One region of the Kitasatospora sp. NPDC096147 genome, then DNA from elsewhere that is predicted to be linked to it. Evidence: riboswitches for the same ligand, from Rfam matches in the RefSeq annotation. Region 1 holds a riboswitch; the other holds the start of a gene.
The links. Region 1 has a riboswitch for glycine ahead of gcvP (aminomethyl-transferring glycine dehydrogenase). Riboswitches for the same ligand answer to the same signal wherever they lie in the genome.

Region 1 (14,787 bases):
TTTCGCGCTGGCGGTGCAGGTGCGGTCGACCAACGACCACAGCCAGCTGCGCGGCGCCCGCCAGGAGGACCTGGTGCGCATCCTCGACGAACTGGACAGCCGTCAGCAGCGTCTCCAGCAGGAGAAGACGCAGCTGGAGCAGTCCCTGGCGCAGTTGGAGAACAGCTCCAACCAGGCCAAGGAGGCCCAGGAGCAGACCAGGAAGAAGGCCACGGAGCTCGGGGTGCTGGCGGGTACGGTGCGTGCGACCGGTCCGGGGATCGTGCTGACGATCGATGATCCCCAACGGCAGGTGAAGGCCGATATGCTGCTGGACACCCTGCAGGAACTCCGAGCCGCAGGGGCGGAGGCGATTCAGATCAACGACGTGCGAGTGGTGGCCGGCAGCTACTTCACCGACAGCGGTGAGGACCGTGTGCAGGTGGACGGCAAGGACCTGTCCGCGCCGTACCGGTTCACCGTGGTGGGGAACCCGCAGGACCTCACCCCCGCGCTGAACATCCCGGGGGGTGTGGTGCGCACCCTGGAGAAGCAGAAGGCGCGCGCCACCATCACCCAGGAGCAGAAGGTCGTGGTCGACGCGCTGGCCGCCCCGACGGCACCTCAGTACGCCAAGCCGGCGGCGAGGTGACGGCCCGACCGACGGACGGTCCGTCAGTTCCGCACCGCCCCCGGTGCGGGCGTGGGCAACCCGGTCGGGGAGACTGGGGCCGATCGCCCGTTCCGAACCGGCCGCCACACCGGCCGGCTGCCTGTCCGAACCGCACACCCTGCCCCGCGGGCGGGTCTGTCACACGCAAGGGGATTCGCCCGTGAGTCTGTTCTCGAAGCTGTTCGGCCGCAAGAAGAACCGCGCTGCGGCGGTCGAGCAGCCGACCGCCCGCCACCGGGCGGACGAGTCCTCCGTGCCGGGGATGCGTCCCTCGCCGGAGTCGGTGGAGTACGCCGAGCGCCCGCTGTTCCGGGACGGTGGCAATCCGGCGGGTCACGGCGCGTCGGTCGACCAGTCCGGTGCTCCGCGCATAGGTTTCCAGTCGGGACCCTCAACCTCTGGTGGAGGGTTCGCCCAGAATGACCCCTATGCCGGTCAGACCCTGCCGGGTGTGGACCTCCAGGAGGCTGTGAAGATGGCTGGTGGTCCGTCCCCGTGTCCGCGCTGCGGGAACCAGAACGCGGCCACGGCCCGGTTCTGCTCCAACTGCGGCACGCAGCTGCGCGGCGGCGCGCCGGAGCACTCGGCCGAGGTCACCTCGACCATCTCGATCCACGGCCTGGAGTCCTACGACCCCAACACCACGACCGGCACCGGCGCCACCCCGGCGCTCAACGCCGACGTGCTGGCCGCGATCGACGCGCTGCCGCCGCACTCCGCGCTGCTTATCGTGCAGCGCGGCCCGAACTCGGGCAGCCGCTTCCTGCTGGACAAGGACGTCACCACGGCGGGCCGTCACCCCGAGGGTGACATCTTCCTGGACGACGTCACGGTCTCCCGGCGGCACGTGGAGTTCCGCCGCCGGCCGGGCGGCTTCACCGTCGCCGACGTGGGCAGCCTGAACGGCACCTACGTCAACCGGGAGCGGATCGACGAGGTCCAGCTCGGCAACGGCGACGAGGTGCAGATCGGCAAGTACCGGCTGGTGTTCTTCGCCAGCCAGCACCGGGGGTACTGAGACCGCAGGCGCGTTGTCCGGGGGGACTGGATCCGACGTCGGCAGGAGCCCGTGTGACCACCCCTTCCAGCACCGAGACCTCGCCCGTTCCGGCCTCCCGCCGAGCGGGCGAGGGGCGGCGGCGCGGTGACGAACTGCTCAGCATCGGCGCGGTGTTGGCGTACCTCCGGGACGACTTCCCGGAGGTCACCATCTCGAAGATCCGCTTCCTGGAGGCGGAGGGGCTGGTCGAGCCCCAGCGGACGCCCTCGGGCTACCGCAAGTTCAGCTCCGCCGACCTGGAGCGGCTGGCGTACGTGCTGCGGATGCAGCGCGACCACTACCTGCCGCTGCGGGTGATCCGGGAGCACCTGGACGCGATCGAGCGCGGGGAGGCCCCACCGGCCCTCCCCGCGCCCGACAACCGGCCGGGCCCGGTGGAGGAGGCCGACCGCGAGCTGGTCGCCGCCACGCCCGGCGGCGGGGTGCGGCTGGGCCGGGCCGAGCTGCTGGCCGCCGCCGAGGCGGCCGAGACGGAGCTGGCGGAGTGGGAGTCGTACGGACTGATCGCTCCGGGACCGGACGGCGGCTACGACGGCGAGGCGCTCCAGGTCGCCCGGTTGGTGGGCGAGTTGGGGCGGTTCGGGCTGGAGCCCCGGCACCTGCGGGCGATGAAGGCGGCGGCCGACCGGGAGGTCGCGCTGGTGGAGCAGGTGGTGGCGCCGCTGCGCCGGCACCGGAATCCGCAGACCCGGGCGCACGCCGAGGCGACCGCCCGGGAGCTGGCCACGCTCTCGGTGCGGCTGCACGCGGCGATGGTCCAGGCGGGCCTGCGGCTGCGCTCGTAGGGGTGGGCGCAGTCGACGTTGTCCGGGTCGTCCGGGCACGGCTGACCGGCTGCGCTTTCATATCCGGTGGCTGGGCCATAGGGTTGCCAGTGTGAATGAGCTCGACGTCGTGGGTGTCCGGGTGGAGATGCCTTCCAACCAGCCGATCGTGCTGCTTCGGGAGGTCGGGGGCGATCGGTACCTGCCGATCTGGATCGGTCCTGGCGAGGCCACCGCGATCGCGTTCGCCCAGCAGGGGATGACGCCGGTCCGGCCGCTGACCCACGACCTGTTCAAGGACGTGCTGGAGGCGCTGGGGCAGGACCTCACCGAGGTGCGGATCAGTGATCTGCGGGACGGCGTCTTCTACGCCGACCTGGTGTTCTCCGGCGGGGTCGAGGTGAGTGCCCGGCCGTCCGACGCGATAGCGCTGGCGCTGCGGACCGGGACGCCGATCTTCGGTGCCGAGGAGGTGCTCGCCGAGGCGGGCATCGCGATCCCGGACGAGCAGGAGGACGAGGTCGAGAAGTTCCGCGAGTTCCTCGACCAGGTCTCGCCGGAGGACTTCGGTGGCCAGCAGTGACCGGCGTCTGACCGGGGGTCAGTAGCCTCCCGCCGGTCCGTTCCGCAAGTCGGCTTTTGCCAAAGGGCGTTCGTCTACCCACACTAGGGGCACGAAAAACCACTCGGCCGGGTGATGTCCACCCCGTGCCCCGGCGTGGCGATCGTTGACGGGTCCTGGGCGACTGCCTACCGTCAGTGGTGGCTCCGGAGGGTTGCGCCTTCCGGGGCACGGCCCATCAGGACGGAGCGGACGGAGGTAGGCATGAGCGGCTCGGGCGACCAATCGAACGGCGGGGGCCAGTGCTCCGTGCACGTCCCGCGTTCCGCGCGCACGGTGCTGGAGCGCCCCCGGGAGGGCTCGGCGGCCGAGGCGGAGCTGCACAGGTTCGCGCGCTTCCCGGCGGTGCAGCCGGGACAGCCCGCCATCGAGCGGCTGGCGCCGACCTCGGCGCTGATCGGCTACCGGGGGCCGACCGCCTGCGCGGCGGCCGGCATCACGTACCGCCAACTGGACTACTGGGCCCGGACGGGCCTGCTGGAGCCGAGCGTGCGGACGGCCTACCCGGCCAACTCGCAGCGCCTGTACAGCTTCCGGGACATCCTGCTGCTGAAGATCGTCAAGCGGCTGCTGGACGCCGGGGTCTCGCTGCAGAACATCCGGATCGCGGTCGGCCACCTCCAGCGGATGGAGGAGCAGGACCTGCCGGAGCTGACCCTGATGTCCGACGGTGCCACGGTGTACGAGTGCACCTCGCCCCAGCAGGTGGTCGATCTGCTGAAGGGTGGTCAGGGCGTGTTCGGCATCGCCGTCGGCGCGGTCCGGCAGGAGCTGGAGGGCGCGCTCGGGCGGCTGCACGCCGAGCGGACCGACACCGGCGAGACGGTGACCGGCTACGACCCCGGTGACGAACTGGCGCAGCGGCGCAACCGGGCGGGCTGACCCGGCGTCACTCCCCGCGGACGACAAGGGGAGAACGCTGGTGCGAACGGTGCGACGGGTGGTGCGGGGCGGAGTCCTGCGGGGACGGTCGGCGGTGGTCCGCCTGCTGCGCAGCAGGACCAGCCAGCGGCGCTGGTTCCAGGCCCTGGTAGTGGCCGCGCTGGCCGGTCTGGCGCCGATGAGCTGGCTCTGGCTGGCGGCGGGGGACCGGGTCGGCACGGTGGCCGGGGCTCCCGCCGCACCGGTGGGCGTGGTCTTCGGCGCCGGGATCTTCGACGGAAAGCCCTCGCCGTACCTGGCCCACCGGCTGGACGCGGCGGTGCAGCTGTACCGGGCGGAGAAGATCCAGGCGGTGCTGGTCACCGGGGACAACAGCCGCACCGACTACGACGAGTCCACCGTGATGAAGACCTACCTGGTGGAGCAGGGCGTGCCGGCCGGCAAGGTGGTCGAGGACTACGCGGGCTTCGACACCTGGGACTCCTGCGTCCGGGCCAAGCGGATCTTCTTGGTGGACCGGGCGGTGCTGATCAGTCAGTCCTTCCACGCCCGGCGGGCGCTGGCGCTCTGCCAGGCGGCCGGGATCGACTCCTACGCCGTCGGGGTGGACGAGGACCCGAACGCCACCTGGTACTACGGCGGCCTGCGGGAGATCCCCGGGGCGGCCAAGGCGGCCTTCGACGCCGCCTTCGAGCCGGACCCGACGTTCTGGGGGGAGCAGGAGCACGGCATCGGGGCGGCGCTGGCCCGGCCGCGCTGAGCCGGAGCCCCGGCGGCCGGCCGGCCCGCTTCGCGTTGCCCGCTTCGCGTTGCCCGCTTCGCGTTGCCCGCTTCGCGTTGCCCGCTTCGCGTTGCCCGCTTCGCGTTGCCCGCTTCGCGCTCCGTCTCCTGACGCGGTGCGCTGCCGCACGGTTCTGTCGGTGGGGTGCGGGATGATCGACGGGTGCGTTCGGTGCCGAGCATCCTCCACCTCGACATGGACGCCTTCTTCGCGGCGGTGGAGCAGGCGGCCAAGCCCAGCCTGCGCGGGAAGCCGGTGATCGTCGGCGGCCTCGGGCTGCGCGGCGTGGTCTCCACCGCCTCCTACGAGGCCCGGAAGTTCGGCGTGCACTCGGCGATGCCGATGGCCCAGGCCCGCCGGCTCTGCCCCAACGCGGCCTTCCTGAGCGGGCGCTACGACGCCTACCGGCAGGTCAGCGAGGTGGTGATGGGCCTGCTGCGGGAGCTCTCACCGCTGGTCGAGCCGCTCAGTGTGGACGAGGCGTTCGTCGACCTGGAGACCGGCCCGTACGCCTCGGCGCTGCGCGAGGCGGGGCCGGAGGCCGGGGCCGAGATGGCGGTGGCGATCGGCACCGACCTGCGGGCCGACATCGAGGAGCGGACGGGGCTGACCGGCTCGGTCGGGCTGGCCGGGTCCAAGCTGATGGCGAAGATCGCCTCCGAGCAGGCCAAGCCGGACGGCCTGGTGGTGATCGGCGTCGGCCGGGAGCGGGCGGTGCTCTCCACCATGTCGGTGCGGGCGCTGCCGGGTGTCGGCCCGGCCACCGAGCAGGTGCTGCGCCGGGTCGGGATGACCACGGTGGCGGACCTGGCGGCGGCCGGTGAGGGTGAGCTGGTGCAGCTGCTGGGCCGTGCCCACGGGGTCGGCGTGCACCGGATGTCGCTGGGCCTGGACGAGCGCGCCGTGGTGCCGGACCGGGACGCCAAGTCCGTCTCGGTGGAGGACACCTTCGAGGTGGACCTGGCCGACCGGGGGCGGGTGCTGCGGGAGATCGACGAGCTGACGGCCCGTTGTGTCGGCCGGCTGCACGCCTCCGGGCGCTCGGGGCGGACGGTGGTGCTCAAGGTGCGGCGCTTCGACTTCTCGACCATCACCCGCTCGGAGACGCTGCGCTCGCCGACCGACGACGCGGTGGTGATCGCCGAGACGGCCCGGCGGCTGGCCCAGCAGGTGGACATCACCGGCGGGGTGCGGCTGCTGGGGGTGGGCGTGGCGCAGCTGGCGGACTTCACCCAGGAGGACCTGTTCGCCCAGGCCGAGCGGGAGGAGCTGGCGGCTGGGGCGGGGGAGGTAGCGGCGCCGCAGGACAGCGAGCCGGTGGTGGAGGTGGCCGTGGTGCGGCAGTGGCGGCCGGGGCAGGACGTGACGCACGGTCAGCTCGGGCCGGGGTGGGTGCAGGGCAGCGGAGTGGGCCGGGTGACGGTGCGCTTCGAGACGCCGCAGGGGGGGATCGGGCGGGTGCGGACCTTCGCGGTGGACGACCCGGAGCTGACGCCGTCGGGGCCGCTGCCACTGCGCCCCGGGATGCTGCCGCCGGCGGGCGACGAGGACGAGGAGTGACGAGGACGAGGAGTAGGGCGGGGACGACGACGGCCCCCGCACCGTGTCCAGCGGTGCGGGGGCCGTTCATCCTGCGGCCGTCCGTCCGGGCGTGATGCCCTCACGTACCGGCGGCGGCCGGGGTGCCGTCGGCGCGACCCGTCCCTGAGCGCGTCGGCGGGGTGGGGCGTACCGTCCGGCCCGAGCCGGACGGTACGCCCCTGACGCCTCGTCAGGCGCCGGTCTTCACCAGCTCGGGCGAGGCGGGGGCCTCGACCGGAGCGGGGGTCTCCTTGATCCGGCGGATCGCGAACGGGACCACGGCGGCCACCAGGCAGACCGCGGCGGCGACCCAGAACGCGTGCTTGTAGGCGTCCAGGGTGGGCAGCTGGACCGGGATCGGCAGCTTCATGGTGTCGCCGGTCAGGATCGCGGCCATCACGGCGGTGCCGATGGCGCCGCCGACGGTGCGCAGCACCGCGTTCATGCCGTTGGCGATGCCGGACTGCTCGGCCGGGACGGCGCCGTTGATGTAGGCGGGCATCGCCGCGTAGGCGAGGCCGACGCCGAGGCCGAAGACGGCGGAGGCGAAGTAGATGTCGCCCTCGGCGGAGTGACGCAGCGCCAGGTAGACCATGCCGGCCGCGCCGAGCAGGCCGCCGAGCACCAGCGGCAGGCGCGGGCCGCGCCGGGCGATCAGCAGGGCGCCGACCGGGGCGGCGACCATCGAGCCGAGCGCGGAGGGCAGCAGCATGACGCCGGCGTGCAGCACGGTGGCGGTGAAGCCGTAGTGGGCCAGCTTCTCGGGGGTCTGGGCGAAGTTGCTGATCACCATGAACGAGCCGTACATGCCGAAGCCGATCAGCAGGCCGGAGATGTTGGTGAAGGCGACGGCCGGACGGGCCATCATCTTCATGTCCACCAGCGGGTGCTTGACCTTGACCTCGATGATCCCCCAGACCAGGGCGATCACGGCGGCGGCGGCGAACAGGCCGAGGGTGCGGTTGGAGGTCCAGCCCCAGGTGTTGCCCTGGCTGACCGCGATCAGCAGGGCGGAGAGCCAGCCGGCCAGGGTGAGCGCGCCGAGCGGGTCGGCGCCGCCGTTCTTGTCGACCACCGGGTCGGTCGGGACGCGCAGGGCGACCAGCGCGACGGCGAGCAGGCCGAAGCCGAGGCCCATCCAGAAGATGGACTTGTAGTCCCAGTGCTCCAGCAGCAGGCCGGTGGCGACCAGGCCGAGGCCGGAGCCGACGCCCATCGAGGCGGAGATCAGCGCGACGCCGCCGGTGACCTTCTCCTTGGGGAGCTCGTCACGGACGATGCTGATCGCCAGCGGCAGCACGCCACCGCCGGCGCCCTGCAGGACGCGGGCGACGACCAGCCAGGTGAACGAGTGGGTGCCCACCGCCAGCGCGGAGCCGGCCACCAGGCCGCCGAGCGAGACCAGCAGCATGGGCTTGCGGCCCCGGAGGTCGCCGAAGCGGCCGAGCAGCGGGGTCAGGACGGCGGCGGACAGCAGGTTCGCCGTCATGAGCCAGGTGATGCTGGAACCGGAGACGTCCAGTTCCTTGGCCAGCGAGGGCAGGATCGGGACGACGGCGGTCTGCACCACGCTGAATGCCAGCATCGCCAGCACCAGGGCGGGGAGCACGCGCGTGCTGCTCGGCCTCACGGAAGCTTCCTTCAGTTGAAAGTCAAGGGACTGAAGTAACCATGACGGGAGATACTTCAGTGTGTCAAATATTCTCTGGTGAAGCTTTGGCAAAGTGGCGTTTGACGTGCGGGAACGCCGAAGCCGCCCGGCACACGGGGTGCGGGGCGGCTTCGGCGGGGCGGGTCAGCGCAGCGGTTCGGGGCGGCCGGCGGCCGGCGGCGGGGAGGCGGCGGGCGTGACGCCGGAGGTGTTGTCGTGGATCTCCACCTGCTCGCGGCGCAGCTCGTCCCGGATCACCGCCTCCTCGGTGTAGCGCTCGACCACCAGGCGGACCCGCTCGATGGGGGCCAGGTACTTGCGGACCACCGGGCGCTCCTCCCGGAGGGTCACCTCCTCGACCGCCTCGGCGATCTCCTGCTCGCTGAGCGCGGCCCGCTCCGCCTCGGTGACCGGCACCCGCTCCACCCGCACCCGTTCCTTCACCACCGGGACCTTGCGCTCCACCGCCTCGGAGGTGACGTACTTGCGCAGCTTGGCGGTGCCGAGCACGTGCCACTCGGTGGTGACGTCGAGGCGCTCCTCGCGGCAGGTGATCTCGACCGGGCCGCCGGGGGCGTTGCCGGGGACGGTGGGGGCGGTGGACTCGGCCGGCTTGGCGGCGGCGGGCGCCGGAGCGGGCATCTCGGAGGTGGCGGTGAAGGCCATCGGGGCGGCCGTCATGGTCGGGGCGGTGGTGGTCGCGTTCACGCTGCTGCTTTCCTTGCTGGTGGTGCCGACGGAGCCGAAGTCGAGGTCCTTGGCGGTGCCCGTGCCGTTGGTGCCGACGGCAGCCGCCGCCAGCGGGGCGGCGGCGGGTGCGCCGGTGTCCAGGCCGTAGTAGCGGTAGAGCTGGAGCTCCTGCGCGGGGGAGAGGTGCTGGCCCACGCCGAAGTCGGGGGAGTCCTTGATCAGGGACTTGTCGTAGGGGACCCGGAGCTCCTCGCCGGAGAACTCACTGGTGGTCAGCGGGACGAACGCGTCCCGGCCGAAGATCCCGGTGCGGACGGCCGCCCACTCGGGTTCGCCGGTCGCGTCGTCGAGGTAGACCTCGTCGACGGTGCCGATCTTGTCACCGTTCCGGTCGACCGCCTTGTGTCCGATCAGGTCTCGCGGGTCGATGTCGGTCTGCACGCTGTCCTCCAGTAGGAGAGGTACGAAAGCACCCCTGACACTCCGTCAGGGGGCGGTCGGCGGAAGCTCCCGGCCGCACTTCACACGAAAAGCCATCAATCGGACGTCGGCCATTCGAACGCCGCCGTTGGGGAGGGAGATGGGCCGTTCGAGGGCGGGTCGCGGAGGCCCGGAGTGCGCTGGGGGCGCCCGTGATCTGCGGCGCTCCCGCTGGTACCCTGGGCGCGACTGCCGAGCCCGCTCGGGAGAGTCCCCTCCGCCCCGGCGGAGAAGGGCGCCGAAGGAGCAAACCCTCCCCGGAATCTCTCAGGCATCCGTACCGTGCGGGGTAGGTCACTCTGGAAAGCAGGGCAGGGCCGACGGCGAGGGAGCCGGCGGGCCCCACCCTCACCGACGGTGCAAGCCGCCGGGCCGGCCACCGCCGTCCCGGGCGGGCGAAGCTCTCAGGTACCGATGACAGAGGGGGAGGCCCGACGGGTTCGTGTGTTCGAGGCCCCTGCTGTCCCACGGCGGCGAAGGTCCGAGGCGTGCGTACCCCAGCCGGTCCGTGACCAGGAGGCCCGACCCCCATGAACGCCAAGCCGACCCTCACCGAGCTCGAACTCTCGAGCCCGTTCGAGAACCGTCACATCGGTCCCGACGCCGCCGCCCAGGAGAAGATGCTGGCGAGCATCGGCTACGGCTCGCTGGACGAGCTGTCCGACGCCGCCGTGCCGGACGCGATCAAGAGCCTGACCGCCCTCGGCCTGCCGGCCGGCCGGAGCGAGGCCCAGGTGCTCGCCGAGCTGCGCGAGCTGGCCGGACGCAACACGGTGCTGCAGTCGATGATCGGCCTCGGGTACTACGGCACCTTCACCCCGCCGGTGATCCTGCGCAACGTGCTGGAGAACCCGTCCTGGTACACCGCCTACACCCCCTACCAGCCGGAGATCTCGCAGGGCCGGCTGGAGGCCCTGATCAACTTCCAGACCGTGGTCGCCGACCTGACCGGTCTGGACACCTCCGGCTCCTCGCTGCTGGACGAGGGCACCGCCGCCGCCGAGGCGATGTCGCTGGCCCGCCGGGTCACCAAGGTCAAGGGCGGCGTCTTCCTGGTCGACGCCGACACCCTGCCGCAGACCATCGCGGTGATCGAGACCCGCGCCGAGCCGACCGGTGTCGAGGTGGTCGTCGCCGACCTCTCCGCCGGCATCCCGGCCGAGATCGCCGAGCGCGGCGTCTTCGGCGTGCTGCTCCAGTACCCGGGCGCCTCCGGCGAGGTCCGTGACCTCGCCCCGGTGATCGAGCAGGCCCACGGCCTCGGCGCGGTCGTCGCGGTCGCCGCCGACCTGCTGGCCCTCACCCTGCTGAAGTCGCCGGGCTCGCTCGGCGCCGACATCGCCTGCGGCACCTCGCAGCGCCTCGGCGTCCCGATGGGCTTCGGCGGCCCGCACGCCGGCTACCTGGCCGTCAAGGCCGCCTACGCCCGCAACCTGCCCGGCCGGCTGGTCGGCGTCTCGGTGGACGCCGACGGCAACCGCGCCTACCGCCTGGCGCTGCAGACCCGCGAGCAGCACATCCGCCGCGAGAAGGCCACCTCCAACATCTGCACCGCCCAGGTGCTGCTGGCCGTGATGGCCTCGATGTACGCGGTCTACCACGGCCCGGACGGCCTGGCCGAGATCGCCCGCCGCACCCACCGCTACGCCGCCGCGCTGGCCGAGGGCCTGCGGGCCGGCGGCGTGGAGCTGACCAGCGGTCAGTTCTTCGACACCGTCACGGCCAAGGTGCCGGGCCGGGCCGCCGAGATCGCCGCCGCCGCGCGCGCCAACGGCATCAACCTCTACCAGGCGGACGAGGACACCCTCTCGATCTCCTGCGACGAGACCACCACCCGCGAGCACCTGGCCGGCGTCTGGGCCGCCTTCGGCGTCACCGCCGAGGTCACCGAGACCGCCGACGCGCTGCCCGAGGCGCTGCTGCGCGAGGACGAGTACCTGACCCACCCGGTCTTCCACAGCCACCGCTCGGAGACCGCGATGCTGCGCTACCTGCGCCGCCTCTCGGACCGGGACTACGCGCTGGACCGGGGCATGATCCCGCTCGGCTCCTGCACCATGAAGCTCAACGCCACCACCGAGATGGAGCCGGTCACCTGGCCCGAGTTCGGCCAGCTGCACCCGTTCGCCCCGGTCGACCAGGCCGAGGGCTTCCTGACCCTGATCCGCGGTCTGGAGCAGCAGCTGGTGGAGGTCACCGGCTACGACGCGGTGTCGATCCAGCCGAACGCCGGCTCGCAGGGCGAGCTGGCCGGTCTGCTCGCGGTCCGCGCGTACCACCGGGCGAACGGCGACGTCGAGCGCGACGTCTGCCTGATCCCGTCCTCCGCGCACGGCACCAACGCGGCCTCGGCCGTGATGGCCGGCATGCGGGTGGTCGTGGTGAAGACCCTGCCGGACGGTGACGTGGACGTCGCCGACCTGAAGGCCAAGATCGAGCAGCACCGCGACCAGCTCTCGGTGCTGATGGTCACCTACCCGTCCACCCACGGCGTGTACGAGACCGAGATCACCGCGATCTGCGCGGCCGTGCACGAGGCCGGCGGCCAGGTCTACGTCGACGGCGCCAACCTCAACGCGCTGGTCGGCCTGGCCAAGCCGGGCAAGTTCGGCGCGGACGTCTCGCACCTGAACCTGCACAAGACCTTCTGCATCCCGCACGGCGGTGGCGGCCCGGGCGTCGGCCCGGTCGCGGTCCGCTCGCACCTGGCCCCGTACCTGCCGAACCACCCGCTCCAGGCGGAGGCCGGCCCGGCCACCGGCGTCGGTCCGATCTCGGCGGCCCCGTGGGGCTCGGCCGCGATCCTGCCGATCTCCTGGTCGTACGTCCGGCTGATGGGCGGCGAGGGCCTCAAGCGCGCCACCCAGGTCGCGGTGCTGAACGCCAACTACATCGCCAAGCGGCTCGCCCCGCACTTCCCGGTGCTCTACACCGGCCCGGGCGGGCTGGTCGCGCACGAGTGCATCATCGACCTGCGCCCGCTGAGCAAGGAGACGGGGGTGACCGTGGACGACATCGCCAAGCGCCTGATCGACTACGGCTTCCACGCCCCGACCATGTCCTTCCCGGTGGCCGGCACGCTGATGATCGAGCCGACCGAGTCCGAGGACCTGCACGAGATCGACCGCTTCTGCGACGCGATGATCGAGATCCGCGGCGAGATCGAGAAGGTCGGCTCGGGCGAGTGGGCGGCGGACGACAACCCGCTGCGCAACGCCCCGCACACCGCCGCCACGCTGGCGGGGGAGTGGGCGCACTCCTACACCCGCCAGGAGGCGGTCTTCCCGGCGGGCGTGAACCCGGCGGACAAGTACTGGCCGCCGGTGAGCCGGATCGACGGTGCGTACGGTGACCGGAACCTGGTCTGCTCCTGCCCGCCGCTGGACGAGTACGGCAGCTGACCCGGTAGCGCGCCGAGGGGCGCGGGGTACTGCGCGAGGGTGGAACGGCAGCACCTGCAACTGGCTGATGGTGGGTCAGTTGCAGGTGGGCCGCCTCCCGAAGCGCGCAGTTCCCCGCGCCCCTTTTCGCTTGCCCTGCCGTAGGTCTGTGCCGAGTGCGTGCGCGCCCGGGCGGCGGAGCCGCAGATCAGGCAGAGTCTCGCGCCCCTTTTCGCCTGCCCTGCCGTAGGTCTGTGCCGAGTGCGTGCGCGCCCGGGCGGCGGAGCCGCAGATCAGGCAGAGTCTCGCGCCCCTCTGCGCCTGCCCGGCCGGCCGTCAGGCGACGGCGAGCGGGCGGCGCGGGGCGATGATGCGGCCGTCGGGGAGGAGTTCGCCGGTGTCCTCGAAGAGCAGGACGCCGTTGCACAGGAGGCTCCACCCCTGGTCGGGGTGGAAGGCCATCGGGACGGCGGCCTCACGGTCGGTGGACAGTGCGGACGGACACTCAGGCTGGTGCTGGCACATCGTCGTACCCTCGCTTCAGATTCCCCTGACCGGTCACAGGTGTGAACCGGCGCTCCGACGGGTAGGACTGACGGCCCCCCGCGTCGGTTCCCAGTGTCGTCATCCTGAGCCCTTCCCGCAGCGATTTCGTGACATGCGCCACAAGCGGACCCCAGGGATCACCCGTTCAGATGGAAAAAGGGCCACCGCCGCCGACCGGAAGGTCGTGCGGCAGTGGCCCTTTCGGGTGAACGCGCGTCAGGAGTGCCCGGCGGGCGCGAGCGGGCGGTCGAGCAGGGCGAGCAACTCCCCGGCGGGGTAGACCCGGTGGGCGGTGATGCCGAGCGGTGCGGGGGCGAGCGGGATGAGCAGGTCGACCGCGGGGCCGGGGTCGGGGTGGTGGAGCCAGAGGGCGGTGGCGTAGTGGCCCGGGATGGAGAGCAGCCGGGGATGGTGGCGGGTGCGGGCCGAGATGGCGATCTGGTGCGCCTGGCGTAGCGCGCGCAGCGTGGAGTCCAGGTAGGGGCCGGCGGTGAAGTGCGAGAAGACGTGGTGCCGTTCGGCCGTCTCGGTGACTTCGGCGGCGGCCACCGGGCCGCCGACACCGGCTTCGATCAGGAACCGCCAGCCCGTCCGCCGGGCGCCGGCCAGCGGGGCGGCGGGCTCGTCGAGGACGTGCACCGCGAGCGGGTGCGCGGGGTGCAGCCGCGCGCCGTCCTCGTCGAGGGTGAGGGCGGCGAGCGGGCCGAGGGTGGCTTCGCAGTCGAGCGCGCCTTGGACGGCGCGCAGGGCGCTCGGCGGTGGCTGGGGGGTCTGCAGGGTCATGGTGGGTCGCCTCTCCGTGCTGGAATCGGCGTGCGAGTGCGGCATACCGGCTGGTGGGTCGGGGACCCGGGCCGTGTCCGGTTGGGCATGGTCGCTTGCGGGCGCGGGCCTGCCGCTCGAGGGTCCTGCGGGAGCGGCGGGTGCCGGGCGGGAGCTGTGCGAATCCTGATCGAACGGATGCACAGGGTGACTTTCTTATCACATTCAGTGCTTGCTGGCAAGTCGGGTAAAGGCTGACGTGTCGTCAGGAACCTTGTTCGCCAACCGCGTTCGAGGTGGCGGCTAGGGATCTTCGGGACGGGCATGATGCAGGGACCGTTCGGCTAGGTGGAGGGGCACCCATGGGCGAGAAGGTCGTCGCGACGCGCGCGGAGCTGTCGGACCGGCAGTTGTACCGGCGCAAGCTCCAGTCCTGTCTGGACGCCCTGGAGCGGATGCTGCGCGAGGGCCGGTTCGACCGTCCGAGGGCCATGGTGGGCCTGGAGATCGAGCTCAACCTGGCCGACGACCTGGGCCGGCCGGTGCTGCGGAACGAGCAGGTGCTCTCCTCGATCGGCTCGGGCGACTTCCAGACCGAGCTGGGCCAGTTCAACATCGAGCTGAACATCGCACCGCGCCGGCTCACCGGCCACGTGCTGGACGAGCTGCGCGAGGAGATCGACACCGGGCTGCGCTACGCGGACCGCAAGGCCGAGGAGGTGGGGGCCCGGATCGTGATGGTCGGCATCCTGCCGACCCTGGACCTGGACCACACCGGCCTGGACGCGATGTCGCACAACGACCGCTACACCCTGCTCAGCGACCAGATACTCGCGGCCCGGGGCGAGGAGATCGCGCTGGACATCGAGGGGGTGGAGCGGCTGGCCGTGGAGTCGGTCTCGATGGTGGCCGAGGCCGCCGCCACCTCGCTCCAGC
Region 2 (14,787 bases), on a different contig from region 1:
GACCGTCCGTGCCCGCTCCGGTCGGGTCAGCGCCTCAGCACTCGATGACGTTGACGGCGAGGCCGCCGCGCGAGGTCTCCTTGTACTTGATCTTCATGTCGGCGCCGGTCTCCTTCATGGTCTTGATCGCCTTGTCGAGGGAGACGTGGTGGCGGCCGTCGCCGCGCAGCGCCATCCGGGCGGCGGTGACGGCCTTCACGGAGGCCATGCCGTTGCGCTCGATGCAGGGGATCTGGACCAGGCCGCCGACCGGGTCGCAGGTGAGACCGAGGTTGTGCTCGATGCCGATCTCGGCCGCGTTCTCGACCTGCTCGGGGGAGCCGCCGAGCACCTCGGCCAGGCCGCCGGCCGCCATCGAGCAGGCCGAGCCGACCTCGCCCTGGCAGCCGACCTCGGCGCCGGAGATGGAGGCGTTCTCCTTGAACAGCATGCCGATCGCCCCGGCGGCCAGCAGGAAGCGGACGATGCCGTCGTCGTCGGCGCCGGGGATGAAGTTGAGGTAGTAGTGCAGGACGGCCGGGATGATGCCGGCGGCGCCGTTGGTCGGCGCGGTGACCACCCGCCGGCCGGAGGCGTTCTCCTCGTTGACCGCCATCGCGTAGAGGGTGACCCACTCCATCGCGTTGGCCGGGCCGATGCCCTCGGCGCGCAGCGCACGGGCGCCGGAGGCGGCCCGGCGACGGACCTTGAGGCCGCCCGGCAGGATGCCCTCGCGGTTCATGCCGGCCGAGACGCACTCCTGCATCACCCGCCAGATCTCCAGCAGCCCGGCCCGGATCTCGGCCTCGGAGCGCCAGGCCTTCTCGTTCTCCAGCATCAGGCCGGAGATCGACAGGCCGGTCTCCCGGGTGAGCCGGAGCAGTTCCTCGCCGGTGCGGAAGGGGTAGCGCAGCGCGGTGTCGTCCGGGACGACCCGGTCGGCGCCGATCGCGTCCTCGTCCACCACGAAGCCGCCGCCGACCGAGTAGTAGGTCTTCTCCAGCAGGGTGGCGCCGTCGGCGTCGAAGGCCCAGAGCGTCATGCCGTTGGCGTGGTAGGGCAGGGCCTTGCGGCGGTGCAGCACCAGCTGGGTGTCCGGGTCGAAGGCGATGTCCTGCACGCCGAGCAGGTGCAGGCGCTTCTCGGCCTTGATCCGGTCCACGTCCTCGTCGGCCCGGTCGACGTCGACCGTCCGGGGCGAGTGGCCCTCCAGGCCGAGCAGGACGGCCTTCGGGGTGCCGTGGCCGTGGCCGGTGGCGCCGAGCGAGCCGAACAGCTCGGCCCGGACGGAGACGGTCTGCGCGAGCAGGCTCTCGGACTTGAGGCGGCGGGCGAACATCCGGGCCGCGCGCATCGGTCCGACGGTGTGCGAGCTGGAGGGGCCGATACCGATGGAGAAGAGGTCGAAGACGCTGATGGCCACGGAGGTGACGTCCTTGTCTGGTCTCGTGGGTGAAGCCGGGGCAGGCATGGCACGGGGCACCGCGCGCCACGGTTACCAGTGTGCGCGGTGCCCCGGAAGAGCAAGGTGGCCGTAGGGCCACCGGGGGACTACAGCTCCGGGTAGAGCGGGTACTTCACGGCCAGCGCGGTGACCCGGGCCTTCAGCGACTCGGCCTTGGCCTCGTCGAAGCCGGGCAGCAGGGTCTCGGCGATGACGTCCGCGACCTCGCGGAAGTCCTCGGCCCGGAAGCCGCGGGTGGCCAGGGCCGGGGTGCCGATCCGCAGACCCGAGGTGACCATCGGCGGGCGGGGGTCGTTCGGGACCGCGTTGCGGTTCACCGTGATGCCGACCTCGTGCAGGCGGTCCTCGGCCTGCTGGCCGTCGAGCTCGCTGTTGCGCAGGTCGACCAGGACCAGGTGCACGTCGGTGCCGCCGGACAGCACCGAGACGCCGGCCGCCTTGGTGTCGTCCTGGAGCAGCCGCTCGGCCAGCGCCTTGGCGCCCTCCAGGGTGCGCTGCTGGCGCTCCTTGAAGTCGTCCGAGGCGGCGACCTTGAAGGAGACCGCCTTGGCCGCGATCACGTGCTCCAGCGGGCCGCCCTGGAAGCCGGGGAAGACCGAGGAGTTGAGCTTCTTGGCGAACTCCTGCTTGGCCAGGATGATGCCGCCGCGCGGACCGCCGAGGGTCTTGTGGGTGGTCGAGGTGACCACGTCGGCGTACGGCACCGGGTTCGGGTGCAGACCGGCGGCGACCAGGCCGGCGAAGTGGGCCATGTCGACCCACAGGTACGCCTCGACCTCGTCGGCGATCCGGCGGAACTCGGCGAAGTCCAGCTGGCGCGGGTAGGCGGACCAGCCCGCGATGATCACCTTCGGGCGGTGCTCCTTGGCGAGGCGCTCGACCTCGGCCATGTCGACCAGGCCGGCCTCGTCCACGTGGTACGCGACCACGTTGAACTGCTTGCCGGAGAAGTTCAGCCGCATGCCGTGGGTCAGGTGACCGCCGTGCGCCAGGTTCAGGCCCAGGATGGTGTCGCCGGGCTGGGCGATGGCGAACAGCGCGGCCTGGTTGGCCGAGGCGCCCGAGTGCGGCTGGACGTTGGCGTACTCGGCCCCGAACAGCTCCTTCACCCGGTCGATGGCGATCTGCTCGGCCACGTCGACGTGCTCGCAGCCGCCGTAGTAGCGACGGCCGGGGTAGCCCTCGGCGTACTTGTTGGTGAGGACCGAGCCCTGGGCCTCCATCACCGCGACGGGCGCGAAGTTCTCGGAGGCGATCATCTCGAGGGTGGTCTGCTGACGGTGCAGCTCGGCGTCGACCGCGGCGGCGATCTCCGGGTCGAGCGCGTGCAGGGACTGGTTCAGGACAGTCATGTTGGGTCTTCCCGTGGGGCGGTGCGGGCAGGGGACCGGGGAGGGGACGGCCGCCGCGCTGCGGCCGTCACCCGTCTACCAAGGGGTCAGGCGCCGATGAAGGCGTCGTACTCCGCGGAGGTCAGCAGCTTGCCGGCCTCGGTGATCTTCACCTTGAACAGCCAGGCGTCGCCGAACGGGTCGCTGTTGACCGAGGCCGGGTCGTCGATGACGGCCTGGTTGATCTCGGTCACCTCGCCGGTGACCGGCGAGAACAGGTCGCTGACCGACTTGGTGGACTCGAGCTCGCCACAGGACTCGCCGGCCGTGATGGTGTCGCCGACCTCGGGGAGCTGGACGTAGACGATGTCACCGAGGGCGTCGGCGGCGTGGGCGGTGATGCCGACCGTCGAGACACCGTCCTCGGCGGCCGTCAGCCACTCGTGCTCCTCGGTGTACTGCAGGTGCGTGGGGTTGCTCATGACGTCATTCTCCAGGATCGCAAGAGGGTAGGGCGAAGCCGTCCGCTGAGCGGACCGCAGCTCGGAACATGTGAGGAAGGGTCAGCGGGCGCGCTTGTAGAAGGGCAGCGCCACGACCTCGACCGGCTCGTGCTTGCCGCGCACGTCGACCGCGACCGCGCTGCCGGGGGCGGCGTGCGCCGCGTCCACGTAGGCGATGGCGATCGGCTTGCCCAGGGTGGGGGAGGGGGCACCCGAGGTGATCCGCCCGATCGGGGTGCCGTCCGTGCTGACGACCGCGTACTCGGCGCGCGGCACCCGCTTGCCGTCGGAGACCAGGCCGACCAGCTTGCGCGGCGGGTTGGACTCGGCCTGCACGGCCGCCGCCTCCAGGGCCTTGCGGCCGACGAAGTCGCCCTCCTTCTCGAACTTGACGACCCGTCCGAGGCCGGCGTCGAAGGGGGTCAGCTCGGTGGACAGCTCGTGCCCGTACAGCGGCATGCCGGCCTCCAGGCGCAGCGTGTCGCGGCAGGACAGGCCGCAGGGCACCAGGCCGGCGTCGGCGCCGGCCGCGGTCAGCGCGGTCCACAGGTGCTCGGCGTCGGCCGGGGCGCAGAAGACCTCGAAGCCGTCCTCGCCGGTGTAGCCGGTGCGGGCCAGCCAGACGTCCTTGCCGGCCACGGTGGCCGGGAGCAGGGCGTAGTACTTGAGGCCGGGCAGGTCGGCGTCGGTGACGGAGCCGAGGATGCCGTTCGCCTCCGGGCCCTGGACCGCGAGCAGCGCGTAGGCGTCCCGGTCGTCGCGGACCTCGGCGTCGAAGCCGGCCGCGCGCTCGGTCAGCGCGTCCAGCACCACCTGGGCGTTGGAGGCGTTGGCGACCACCATGTACTCGGACTCGGCGGTCCGGTAGACGATCAGGTCGTCCAGGATGCCGCCGTCCTCCTGGCAGATCATCGTGTAGCGGGCGCGCAGCATGCCGAGCGCGGAGATGTGGCCGACCAGCGCGAAGTCCAGCAGCTCGCCGGCCTGCGGGCCGGTCACGGTGATCTCGCCCATGTGCGAGAGGTCGAACAGGCCGGCCTTGGTGCGGACCGCCAGGTGCTCCTCGCGCTCGCTGCCGTAGCGCAGCGGCATGTCCCAGCCGGCGAAGTCGGTCATGGTGGCACCGAGCGAGCGGTGCAGGGCGTCGAGCGCGGTCAGACGAGGGGACATGGCGACGGAACTCCTTGGCCGGAAACGGGCATGCGGGGGTGGAGTCTCCCCGTCTGTCGTCGCAACCTGAGAGCTTCACCGCCATCCAAGGATGGCGGCTTGCACCGTGGGTGGGCGCACGGCGCGGCCGTGTCCACTTTCCAGATCTGCCTCGCCCGTGCGGTAGGGGTGCCTGAGAGATTCCGGGGAGGACTTGCTCCTTCGGCGCCGGCTGTGCGCGCGGGGCGCACTCCGGACTCTCCCGCGCGGGTTCGAGCGGCCGTTGTGAAGTTGTCGGGCGGGGTCATCATGGCACGAGACCGGGCCGGGACGGGAGAGGGGTCCGCCCAGCAGGTCAGGTCTGCCCGACACCCCGTCACCACTGCCCCCTCAGGGCCTAGGCTGAGCCCCGCACGGCTACAGAGGGGCGCGACCGATGGACCACGCGGGCGGGACCGGGGCACAGGGCGGGGCACAGGGCTGGGCGGAGCCCGGGACCGCACCGGCCGGGGGGAGCTGGCCGGTCAACGAGTTGGAGCAGGTGCTGACGGCGGCGCTGGGCGATCCGGGGGCCACGCCCCGGGTGATCGAGGTGCTGGCGCGCAGTCAGGTCTGGATCCCGCTGCCGTCCGGGGCCGACCCGCAGGGGCAGGGGCTCGACCTGCCGACCATCGAGCTGGCCGGCTCGCCGTACGTGCCGGTGTTCTCCTCGCAGGAGCTCTTCCTGCAGATCGCCCCCGGCGTGCCGTTCGCCATCGCGCCGGCCTGGGAGTTCGCCCGGGGGCTGCCGGTCGGGGTCGGCATCGCGGTCAACCCGGAGGCGCCGGTGGGCATCCCGGTGCCGCCGGAGGGGGTCGGCGAGCTCCGCCGGGGGCCGGCCTCGGAGCGCTGGGAGCAGCAGCCGGAGGGCGGTGCCCGGGTGGCCCTGCGGGAGCCGGAGCCGGCCGAGGAGCCGTACGCCTTCCTGGGGGCCGCGATCACCGAACTCGCCGAGCTGCCGGGGGTCCTGACGGCCCGTCGGGCGCTGGCCGGGGTCGAGCTGGACGCCCCGGTGCTGTTCGTCGGGGTGCAGCTGGACCCGGCCTGGCCGGCCGATCCGGGGCAGGTCAACGAGGCGCTCGGCCGGGCCCTCGGGGCCATGCCGCCGCGCTGGGGGGTGCACCTGGTGCTGCTGGACCTGGTGGCCGACCCGGTGGTGGAGTGGATGCTCACCCGGGTCCGTCCGTTCTACGTCCGGTCCGGGGCTTCGGCGGGCTGAGGCGGGGGCCGGGGCGGGACTGACCCCCGAACCGTTACGCGCCGGTACGGGGCGGCGGTATGACGGGTGTCGGGCGGGGCCAATAGGCTGCCCTGGGCAACCATGACCGGCCGGAGCCGGCCGAGGACGAGACGGGACGGCGGGCGGAGCACGGCATGAGCGCGGGAGCGGCGGCAGACGGCGCGATCGAGCGCGCCCTCGGCGAGGTCGCGCCGGAGCGCTTCGACGCCTATGAACGGCTGCTGCACGCGCTGGCCGGCGGCCGGGTCTGGATGCTGCTCTGGCACGGCCACCCCGGCAGCCCGGACGCCCAGTACGGGAACATGGAGATCGGCGGGCACGGCTACGCCCCCGCCGTCACCTCGCCCGAGCAACTGGTCCGGTGCGGCTGGGCCAGGAGCCACGAGGTGATCTCCGGGGTGGAGATCGCCAACGCGCTGTACCGCACCCGCTGGGGCCTGTGGCTCAATCCGCACGTCCCGGGTGGCGGGGTCGGGGTGCCCTGGGCCGACCTGCGGCGGATCGCCGGCGGCCTGGACCGGCTGCCGGCCGGACCGCTCCAGTTGGCCGAGCCGGCCGTGCAGGCCCCGCAGTTCTACGCCCAGCTCCAGCGCGAGGCCGCCGCCGTACGCCCGCTGCGGGCGCTGCGCCAGGCCTGGGTGCGCCCGGCGGTCGGGGAGGCGTACCTGGCCGTCGGCCTCGACCTCTACGACACCTCGCCGCCCTCGGTCGAGGCGGCCCGGGCGCTGGTGCACCGCGCGGTGGCGCACGCCCCGGCCGGCCTGGCGGTCTCCACCGTGCTGCTGGCCGACGAGCTCGACCCGGTGGCGATGTGGCTGCGCGCCTTCGCCCGTCCGTTCTTCGACCGGGAGTCGGCCAACCACCCGCCCCAGGGGTACTGGCCCCAGCAGCAGCCCTGGCGCTGAGCCCGCCCCGGCCGGAGCGGCCGTCCGTGCCTGCCCGAAAGGGCAGTTGACGGGGTGTTCGGACAATCATTCGCACGCATCTTGACAGTTGAGTAACCACTGTGTGAAGAGGCTTATTCGCCAGGACACGGGCGTGCATGCGGACAGATCACAGTTGGGCATCCTTCGCTTGTCAGGTCTGGCGTAAGCCCTCCCCGATGCCAGAGAGTCTGCCCAGTGCAGTACGGGGTTCACCTGAGCTGCCCGGCAACTCCCTTGCTTCTCAGCACCTTTCGCAATCGCGATTCCGGACCGTATCCAGGATCGGGCCCTACCCGGGCCCGCTGCTCGGTGTACGTACGGCACCGTGGCCGGCCACCGTCGGCGAGGGGAAACGAAAGACACCATGAGCACTTCCACCAAGAGCACCAACGCACCGGACGCCGCCGAGGCCCCGGTCAAGCGGATCGAGGGCCGGTCGCCCGGCCGGATCGCCTGGGACCGCCTCAAGCGCGACAAGGTCGCGCTCACCGGTGGTGTCGTGGTGCTGCTGCTGATCCTGGCCGCGATCTTCGCGCCGGTGCTCACCGCGCTGTTCGGCCACCCGGTCGACGAGCCCCACCCGGACCAGATCAACCCCGAACTCGGCCTCCCCAAGGGGGCGTTCGGCGGCATCAGCAGCGACTTCCTGCTCGGCGTCGACCCGACCTTCGGCCGCGACGTGTTCAGCCGGATCGTCTACGGCGCCCGGATCTCGCTCACCGTGGCCTTCCTGGCCGCAGGCGTGTCGGTGGTCATCGGCGTCCTCGCGGGCATCGCGGCCGGCTACTTCGGCGGCTGGGTGGACGCGGCGATCAGCCGGGTGATGGACGTGCTGCTGGCCTTCCCGCAGCTGCTGTTCTCCATCGCGCTGGTCTCGGTGATGCCCAACTCCGTGCTGGGGCTGGAGGGCAGTGCCGTCCGGATGGCGATCCTGGTGCTGGTGATCGGCTTCTTCGGCTGGCCCTACATCGGCCGCATCGTCCGCGGCCAGGCCCTGTCGCTGCGCGAACGCGAGTTCGTCGACGCGGCCCGCAGCCTGGGCGCCGGTTGGCCGCACATCCTGCTGCGCGAGCTGCTGCCCAACCTGGTCGCCCCGATCCTGGTCTACGCGACCCTGATCATCCCGACCAACATCCTCAGCGAGGCCGCCCTCAGCTTCCTCGGTGCGGGCGTGAAGCCGCCGACCCCGTCCTGGGGCCAGATGCTCTCCGAGGCCACCCGGATCTACCAGGTCAGCCCCACCTACATGGTGGTGCCCGGTCTGGCCATCTTCGTCACGGTGCTGGCCTTCAACCTGTTCGGTGACGGGCTGCGCGACGCGCTGGACCCCAAGGGCAACTGAGCCCGGGCCGGTGCACCCCCACGGGCCGGCCCCTGTGCCGACGGCCCGTCAGAACAGGACATCCCGAGACTGTTCCACCCCAGTACGACCATCAGGAGGAAAGTACCCATGACGCGAAACCGGACGCTCGCCGCCGCCGCCCTGGTGGCCACGCTGGCCCTCACCGCGACTGCCTGCGGTGGCAGCAAGGACAAGGGCGGATCCGACGGCGCGAGCAAGTCGGCCTCGGCCGGTGGCTTCAACGCCGCCGTCGACAAGGTCCTCAACCCGTCCGACAAGAAGGGCGGCACGCTCAACCTCTGGAGCAGCACCGACGCCGACTCCTGGGACCCGGGCCGCGCGTACTACGCGTCGATCTGGAACATGCAGCGCTTCTACGCCCGTACCCTGCTGGCCTTCGACGCCAAGCCGGGCAAGGGCGGCCTGGAGCTGGTGCCGGACCTCGCCTCCGCGAAGCCCGAGGTCTCCGCCGACGGCAAGACCTACACCTTCAAGCTCAAGAGCGGCATCAAGTTCGAGGACGGCTCGCCGATCACCTCGAAGGACATCAAGTACGGCATCGAGCGCGTCTTCGCCCAGGACGTCATCTCCGGCGGTCCGACCTACCTGGTCAACGTCCTCGACCAGGGCCAGGGTTACAAGGGTCCCTACACGGACACCACCCCGGACAAGATGGGTCTGAAGACCGTCGAGACCCCGGACGACACCACCATCGTCTTCAAGCTGGAGAAGCCCGACTCGGCCTTCCCCTACCTGCTCGCGATGGGCACCGCCTCGCCGATCCCGGCCAAGTCCGACACCGGCTCCAAGTACGGTGAGAAGCCGGTCTCCTCCGGCCCGTACAAGTTCAAGTCGATCGACCCGGGCAAGTCGGTGGAGTTCGTCCGCAACGAGAACTGGGACCCGGCCACCGACCCGTTCCGCAAGGCGCTCCCGGACGCGGTCAAGCTGACCATCACCTCGAACGCCGACGACATGGACAAGCGCCTGCTCGACGGCTCGATCGACCTCGACTTCGCGCAGACCGGCCTGTCCCAGGCCGCGCAGGCCCAGGTGCTGACCAACGACAAGCTCAAGGCCAACACCGACGACCCGTACAACGGCTTCATCCGGTACATCGCGCTGGTCCCGAAGATCGCCCCGTTCGACAACGAGCACTGCCGCAAGGCCGTCCTGTACGCGGCCGATCCGACCGCGCTGCAGACCGCGCGCGGCGGTTCGGTGGCCGGCTCGCCGTACGGCTCGATGCTGCCCCCGAACATCCTGGGCTCGGACAACCACGACCCGTTCGGCCTGGTCGACGGCAAGCCCGACCTGGCGAAGGCCAAGGAGGAGCTGGCGGCCTGTGGCAAGCCGGACGGCTTCAAGGCCACCATCGCGGTCCGCGGCAACAAGGACAAGGAGATCAAGTCCGCCGTCGCCCTGCAGACCGCGCTGAAGGCGATCAACGTCGACCTCACCATCGACCAGTTCGACGGCAAGCTGCTCGCCTCGGTGGCCGGCTCGCCGGAGGTCGTGAAGAGCAAGAACTACGGCCTGATCGTGATGGGTTGGGGTGCCGACTACCCGACCGGTGCCGGCTACATGCAGCCGCTGATGGACGGTCGCTTCATCACCGCCAACGGCAACAGCAACTACCCGGAGACCAACGACCCGGAGATCAACGGCCTGTTCGACAAGGCCGCGGCCGAGTCCGACCCGGCCAAGGCCGCCGAGATCTACAAGCAGATCAACCACAAGGTGACCGACTCGGCCGTCTACCTGCCGGTGGTCGCGGACCGCGCGCTCAACTACCGCAACCCGCGCCTGACCAACGTGTTCATCAACGACGCGTTCGGCATGGTCGACTTCCAGGCCCTCGGTACCTCCGACGGCAAGTGACCTGCCCAGTCCCGTAGTTCGCACAGCTAGTCCGAAGGGCAGGTGAAGGCTCCGCCCCGGCCGGGCGCCCCACGAGGGCGCCCGGCCGGGGGCGGGGTCGACCGCAGTGCTCGTGTACATCATCCGACGGCTCGTCAATGTCGTCGCCATGCTGGTGGTGGTTGCGGCCGTCACCTTCGGCATCTTCTTCATGGTGCCGAAACTGGCCGGGAGCGACCCCGCGCTGCTCTACGTCGGCAAGATCGCCGACCCGGCGGCCATCGAGGGCATCCGTCACAAGATGGGCCTCGACAAGTCCGTCATCGAGCAGTTCTGGCTGTTCCTCAAGGGCCTGGTCCTCGGACGCGACTACAGCACCGGTGTGGACGTCACCCACTGCAACGCACCGTGCTTCGGCTACTCCTTCAAGACCGAGCGCGAGGTCTGGCCGGTGCTGCTGGACCGGCTGGGCGTCACCGCCTCGCTGGCGCTCGGCGCCTCGATCATCTGGGTCGTGTTCGGCACCATGACCGGCATGATCTCCGCGCTCAAGCGCGGCTCGCTGCTGGACCGCTTCACCATGACCACCGCGCTGGCCGGCGTCTCGCTGCCGATCTACTTCACCGGCATGCTGGCGAGCACGATCTTCGTGTACCAGCTGGGCATCTTCCCGCACGACTACGTGGAGTTCGCCGAGGACCCGGTCGCCTGGTTCCAGAACCTGGTGCTGCCCTGGGTCACCCTGGCCTTCCTCTACGCGGCCAACTACGCCCGGCTCACCCGCGCCACCCTGCTGGAGGTGCTCGGCGAGGACTACGTCCGCACCGCCCGGGCCAAGGGCCTCGGCGAGGGCACGGTCATCCGCAAGCACGCCATGCGCTCCACCCTCACCCCGATCCTGACCGTCTTCGGCCTGGACCTCGGCGGCCTGATCGGTGGCGCGGTGCTCACCGAGACCACCTTCAACTTCCGTGGCCTCGGCTACGAGGCGGTCACCTCGATCGCCGCCAGCGACCTGCCCGTGATCATGGGCGTGACGCTCTTCGCCGGGTTCTTCATCATCCTGGCCAACCTGCTGGTTGACATCCTGTACGCCGCTGTCGACCCCCGCGTGAGGCTGGCATGACCGACATCCAGATCGACAAGTCCGCCGCCCGGCAGCCGGGTTCGGCCTACCTGGAGGTCCGGGACCTCCGGGTGCACTTCCCCACCGACGACGGTGTGGTCAAGTCGGTGGACGGGCTCAGCTTCTCGGTGGAGAAGGGCAAGACCCTCGGCATCGTCGGCGAGTCCGGCTCCGGGAAGTCCGTCACCTCGCTCTCCGTCATGGGCCTGCACCGGATGGGCAAGCGGGGATCGCCGAAGATCACCGGTGAGGTCTGGCTGGACGGCGAGGACCTGATCGCGGCCGGCCCGGACCGGGTCCGCGAGCTGCGCGGCCAGAAGATGGCGATGATCTTCCAGGACCCGCTGACCGCGATGCACCCGTACTACACGGTCGGCAAGCAGATCATCGAGGGCTACCGGGCCCACCACCCGGGCGCCTCCAAGAAGGAGGCCCGCACCCGGGCCATCGAGATGCTCGACCGGGTCGGCATCCCGCAGCCGGACAAGCGGGTGGACGCCTACCCGCACGAGTTCTCCGGCGGCATGCGCCAGCGCGCGATGATCGCCATGGCGCTGGTCAACGACCCCTCGCTGCTGATCGCCGACGAGCCGACCACCGCCCTGGACGTCACCGTCCAGGCGCAGATCCTGGACCTGATCCGGGACCTGCAGAAGGAGTTCGGCTCGGCGGTCATCATCATCACCCACGACCTCGGCGTGGTGGCCGAGCTGGCCGACGACATCCTGGTGATGTACGGCGGCAAGTGCGTGGAGCGCGGCCGGGCCGCGACCCTCTTCGAGTCTCCCGAACACCCCTACACCTGGGGCCTGCTGGGCTCGATGCCGCGGCTGGACCGGCCGCTCCAGGACCGCCTGGTGCCGGTCAAGGGCACCCCGCCCAGCCTGATCAACGTGCCCTCCGGCTGCGCCTTCCACCCGCGCTGCCCGTACGCCGACCGCACCGGCGGGCGCTCCACCTCGGAGCTGCCGAAGCTGGCCGAGGCCGCCCCCGGGCACCACGCCGCCTGCCACCTGCCGATCGCCGAGCGGCACCGCATCTTCGCCGAAGAGATCGCGCCCCGGCTGTGAGCGTCGTCCGTACCACCCCTCAGGAGAAGACCCCATGACGGACTCATCGACGACGGCGGCGACCGTGCCCGCTCCCGCGCCGGCCTCCGACCGTGAGCCGCTGCTCCGGGTGTCCGGCCTGACCCGGCACTTCCCGATCACCAAGGGACTGCTGCGCCGTCAGGTCGGCGCGGTCCGCGCGGTGGACGGGATCGACTTCGAGGTCCGGGCCGGCGAGACCCTCGGCGTGGTCGGCGAGTCCGGCTGCGGCAAGTCCACCATGGGCCGGCTGGTCACCCGGCTGGACGAGCCGACCGGCGGGAAGATCGAGTTCGAGGGCCAGGACATCACCCACCTGGGCGTCTCGGCGATGCGCCCGCTCCGCCGCGACATCCAGATGATCTTCCAGGACCCGTACTCCTCGCTGAACCCCCGGCACACCGTGGGCACCATCGTCGGGGCGCCGTTCCGGCTCCAGAAGGTCTCCACCGAGCACGGCGTGAAGCGCGCGGTGCAGGACCTGCTGGAGCTCTGCGGCCTCAGCCCGGAGCACTACAACCGCTACCCGCACGAGTTCTCCGGCGGCCAGCGCCAGCGCATCGGGATCGCCCGGGCGCTCGCCCTGAAGCCGAAGATGATCGTGGCGGACGAGCCGGTCTCGGCGCTGGACGTCTCCATCCAGGCCCAGGTGGTCAACCTGCTGGACGACCTGCAGAACGAGCTCGGCCTGACCTACCTGATCATCGCGCACGACCTCTCGGTGGTCCGCCACGTCTCGGACCGGGTCGCGGTGATGTACCTCGGCAAGGTGGTGGAGATCGCCGAGCGGGATTCGCTCTACTCGGCGCCCAAGCACCCCTACACCAAGGCGCTGATGTCCGCCGTCCCGGTGCCGGACACCCGGCGCAAGGACCAGCGCGAGCGGATCCGGCTGACCGGTGACGTCCCGTCACCGATCAACCCGCCGAGCGGCTGCCGCTTCCGCACCCGCTGCTGGAAGGCCCAGGACGTCTGCGCCACCGAGGAGCCCCGGCTGGTCGCGGCCAAGGCCGGGCACCAGGTGGCCTGCCACTTCCCCGAGGGGGACGAGGCGTAGGACCCACCGCCTAGACTGCCCGTCGGCACGGCCGGGTCACTCCGGTCACAGATGGGCTGTCAGCACGTGGTGGATTTCGAGGAGTTCGAGCGCGCGGGTTGGTCCCGGCGCAGCGGTGGGTACGACGGCGGCTTCGGCGCGATGACGGCAGGGCTGCATGCCCGGCTGCTCGCCGAGGCCGCCGTCGGCGTCGGTACGCGGGTGCTGGAGGCGGGCTGCGGCACCGGTCGGCTGGGGGTGGCGGCGGCAGCGCTCGGGGCCCGGGTGGTGGCCACCGACGCGGCTCCGGAGATGGTGGCCGAAGCGGCCCGGGTGCTGCCGGTGGCGGTGGTCGCCGGGCTGCCCGGACTGCCGTTCGCGGACCGGGAGTTCGACGCGGCGGTGGGCGCCTTCGTGATCAACCACGTGCCCGACCCGCCGGCCGCCGTCCGCGACCTGGCCCGGGTGGTGGCCCCGGGCGGGCGGGTGGTGCTCTCCTGCTGGGACACCCTGGCGGCGAACCGGGCCCAGGGCCTGTTCTTCGACGCCTTCGCCGAGGCCGGGGCCACCCGGCCGACCGGTCTGCCGGCCGGCGCCCCGTTCGCCCCGTACGCGGCGCCGGAGCCTTTCGCGGAGCTGTTCCGCTCGGCCGGGCTGACCGGGGTGGCGGTGCACCGGGTCGGCTGGACCCACCGGGTGGAGCCGGGGCGGTGGTGGAAGGACGTGCTGGAGGGCACCGTGCTCACCTCCTCGCTGATCGAGGGTCAGCCCCCGGCGGTGGCCGCCCGGATCGAGCGGGCGTACCTGCGGCTGGCCGCCCGCCACGCGGCCGGTGACGGCACGGTGGAGCTCCCGGTGGCAGCCCTGCTGGCCGTCGGCCGGGTGGCAGCGGGCTGAGCCACCGGGGCGGCTCGTCCCCGTTCGGGTGACGGCGGGGTAAGAATTGACGGTGACTTCGCAGCTCTTCGACCCCGACGTGCAGCAGACCCTGGACCTGATCGGCATCTTCGTCTTCGCCCTGTCCGGGGGCCTGCTGGCCGTCCGCAAGAACATGGACATCTTCGGCATCTGCGTGCTGGCGGAGGCCACCGCGCTGGGCGGCGGTGTGATGCGCGACCTGGTGATCGGCGCCACCCCCGTGGTGGCCTTCACCAATCTGGGCTACTTCGTCACGCCGCTGCTGGCCGGTCTGGTGGTCTTCTTCCTGCACCCCGAGGTGGAGCGGATCAACCGCAGCGTGCAGACCCTGGACGCGCTCGGCCTCGGCCTGTTCTGTGTGACCGGCACCGCCAAGGCGCACGACTACGGCCTGGGCTCGGTCTCCTCGGTCGCGCTCGGCATGCTGACCGCGGCCGGCGGCGGGGTGATCCGGGACGTGCTGGCGCACGAGACGCCCTCGCTGCTGCGCTGGGACCGGGAGATCTACGCGGTGCCCGCCCTGGTCGGTTCGGCCATGGTGGCGGTGCTGATCGCGATCGGGCAGCTGAGCACCGCGACCGGCACCACGGCCGCGCTGACCGCCTTCACGCTGCGGATGTTCGCGCTCAGGTTCGGGTGGCGCGCTCCGCGTGCTTGGCACCGCAACGGTTCTCGCACCAGCGAGGAGTAGGGGAGCCGCCGTAGGCCAGCGAGATCGCCTCGGCGGTGCAGAGCAGCTCCGGCACCAGCTTGCTGAGCTCGGCGATCGGCGCGGTGTCGACGGT

Region 2: it holds a riboswitch for glycine, as region 1 does, so the genes downstream of both, gcvT (glycine cleavage system aminomethyltransferase GcvT) here and gcvP (aminomethyl-transferring glycine dehydrogenase) in region 1, are expected to answer to the same signal.

Annotation. Positions count from the first base shown of each region.
Region 1 covers NZ_JBIWFX010000001.1:1,247,768-1,262,554, reverse strand. The annotation lists gene ACIRBX_RS05455 (DUF881 domain-containing protein) at 1-631, shown strand, start outside; gene ACIRBX_RS05450 (FHA domain-containing protein) at 813-1,670, shown strand; gene ACIRBX_RS05445 (MerR family transcriptional regulator) at 1,724-2,497, shown strand; gene ACIRBX_RS05440 (bifunctional nuclease family protein) at 2,589-3,059, shown strand; gene ACIRBX_RS05435 (MerR family transcriptional regulator) at 3,303-3,980, shown strand; gene ACIRBX_RS05430 (vancomycin high temperature exclusion protein) at 4,021-4,740, shown strand; gene ACIRBX_RS05425 (DNA polymerase IV) at 4,924-6,321, shown strand; gene ACIRBX_RS05420 (MFS transporter) at 6,533-7,972, opposite strand; gene ACIRBX_RS05415 (PRC and DUF2382 domain-containing protein) at 8,138-9,124, opposite strand; glycine riboswitch at 9,357-9,456, shown strand; gene gcvP (aminomethyl-transferring glycine dehydrogenase) at 9,694-12,564, shown strand; gene ACIRBX_RS05405 (DUF5999 family protein) at 12,880-13,068, opposite strand; gene ACIRBX_RS05400 (hypothetical protein) at 13,306-13,872, opposite strand; gene ACIRBX_RS05395 (glutamate-cysteine ligase family protein) at 14,214-14,787, shown strand, end outside.
Region 2 covers NZ_JBIWFX010000006.1:405,316-420,102, forward strand. The annotation lists gene ACIRBX_RS22000 (L-serine ammonia-lyase) at 35-1,402, opposite strand; gene glyA (serine hydroxymethyltransferase) at 1,531-2,796, opposite strand; gene gcvH (glycine cleavage system protein GcvH) at 2,883-3,257, opposite strand; gene gcvT (glycine cleavage system aminomethyltransferase GcvT) at 3,339-4,448, opposite strand; glycine riboswitch at 4,599-4,702, opposite strand; gene ACIRBX_RS22020 (enhanced serine sensitivity protein SseB) at 4,864-5,685, shown strand; gene ACIRBX_RS22025 (enhanced serine sensitivity protein SseB C-terminal domain-containing protein) at 5,841-6,611, shown strand; gene ACIRBX_RS22030 (ABC transporter permease) at 6,997-7,974, shown strand; gene ACIRBX_RS22035 (ABC transporter substrate-binding protein) at 8,083-9,855, shown strand; gene ACIRBX_RS22040 (ABC transporter permease) at 9,962-10,960, shown strand; gene ACIRBX_RS22045 (ABC transporter ATP-binding protein) at 10,957-12,030, shown strand; gene ACIRBX_RS22050 (ABC transporter ATP-binding protein) at 12,065-13,105, shown strand; gene ACIRBX_RS22055 (class I SAM-dependent methyltransferase) at 13,157-13,981, shown strand; gene ACIRBX_RS22060 (trimeric intracellular cation channel family protein) at 14,034-14,693, shown strand; gene ACIRBX_RS22065 (IclR family transcriptional regulator) at 14,629-14,787, opposite strand, start outside.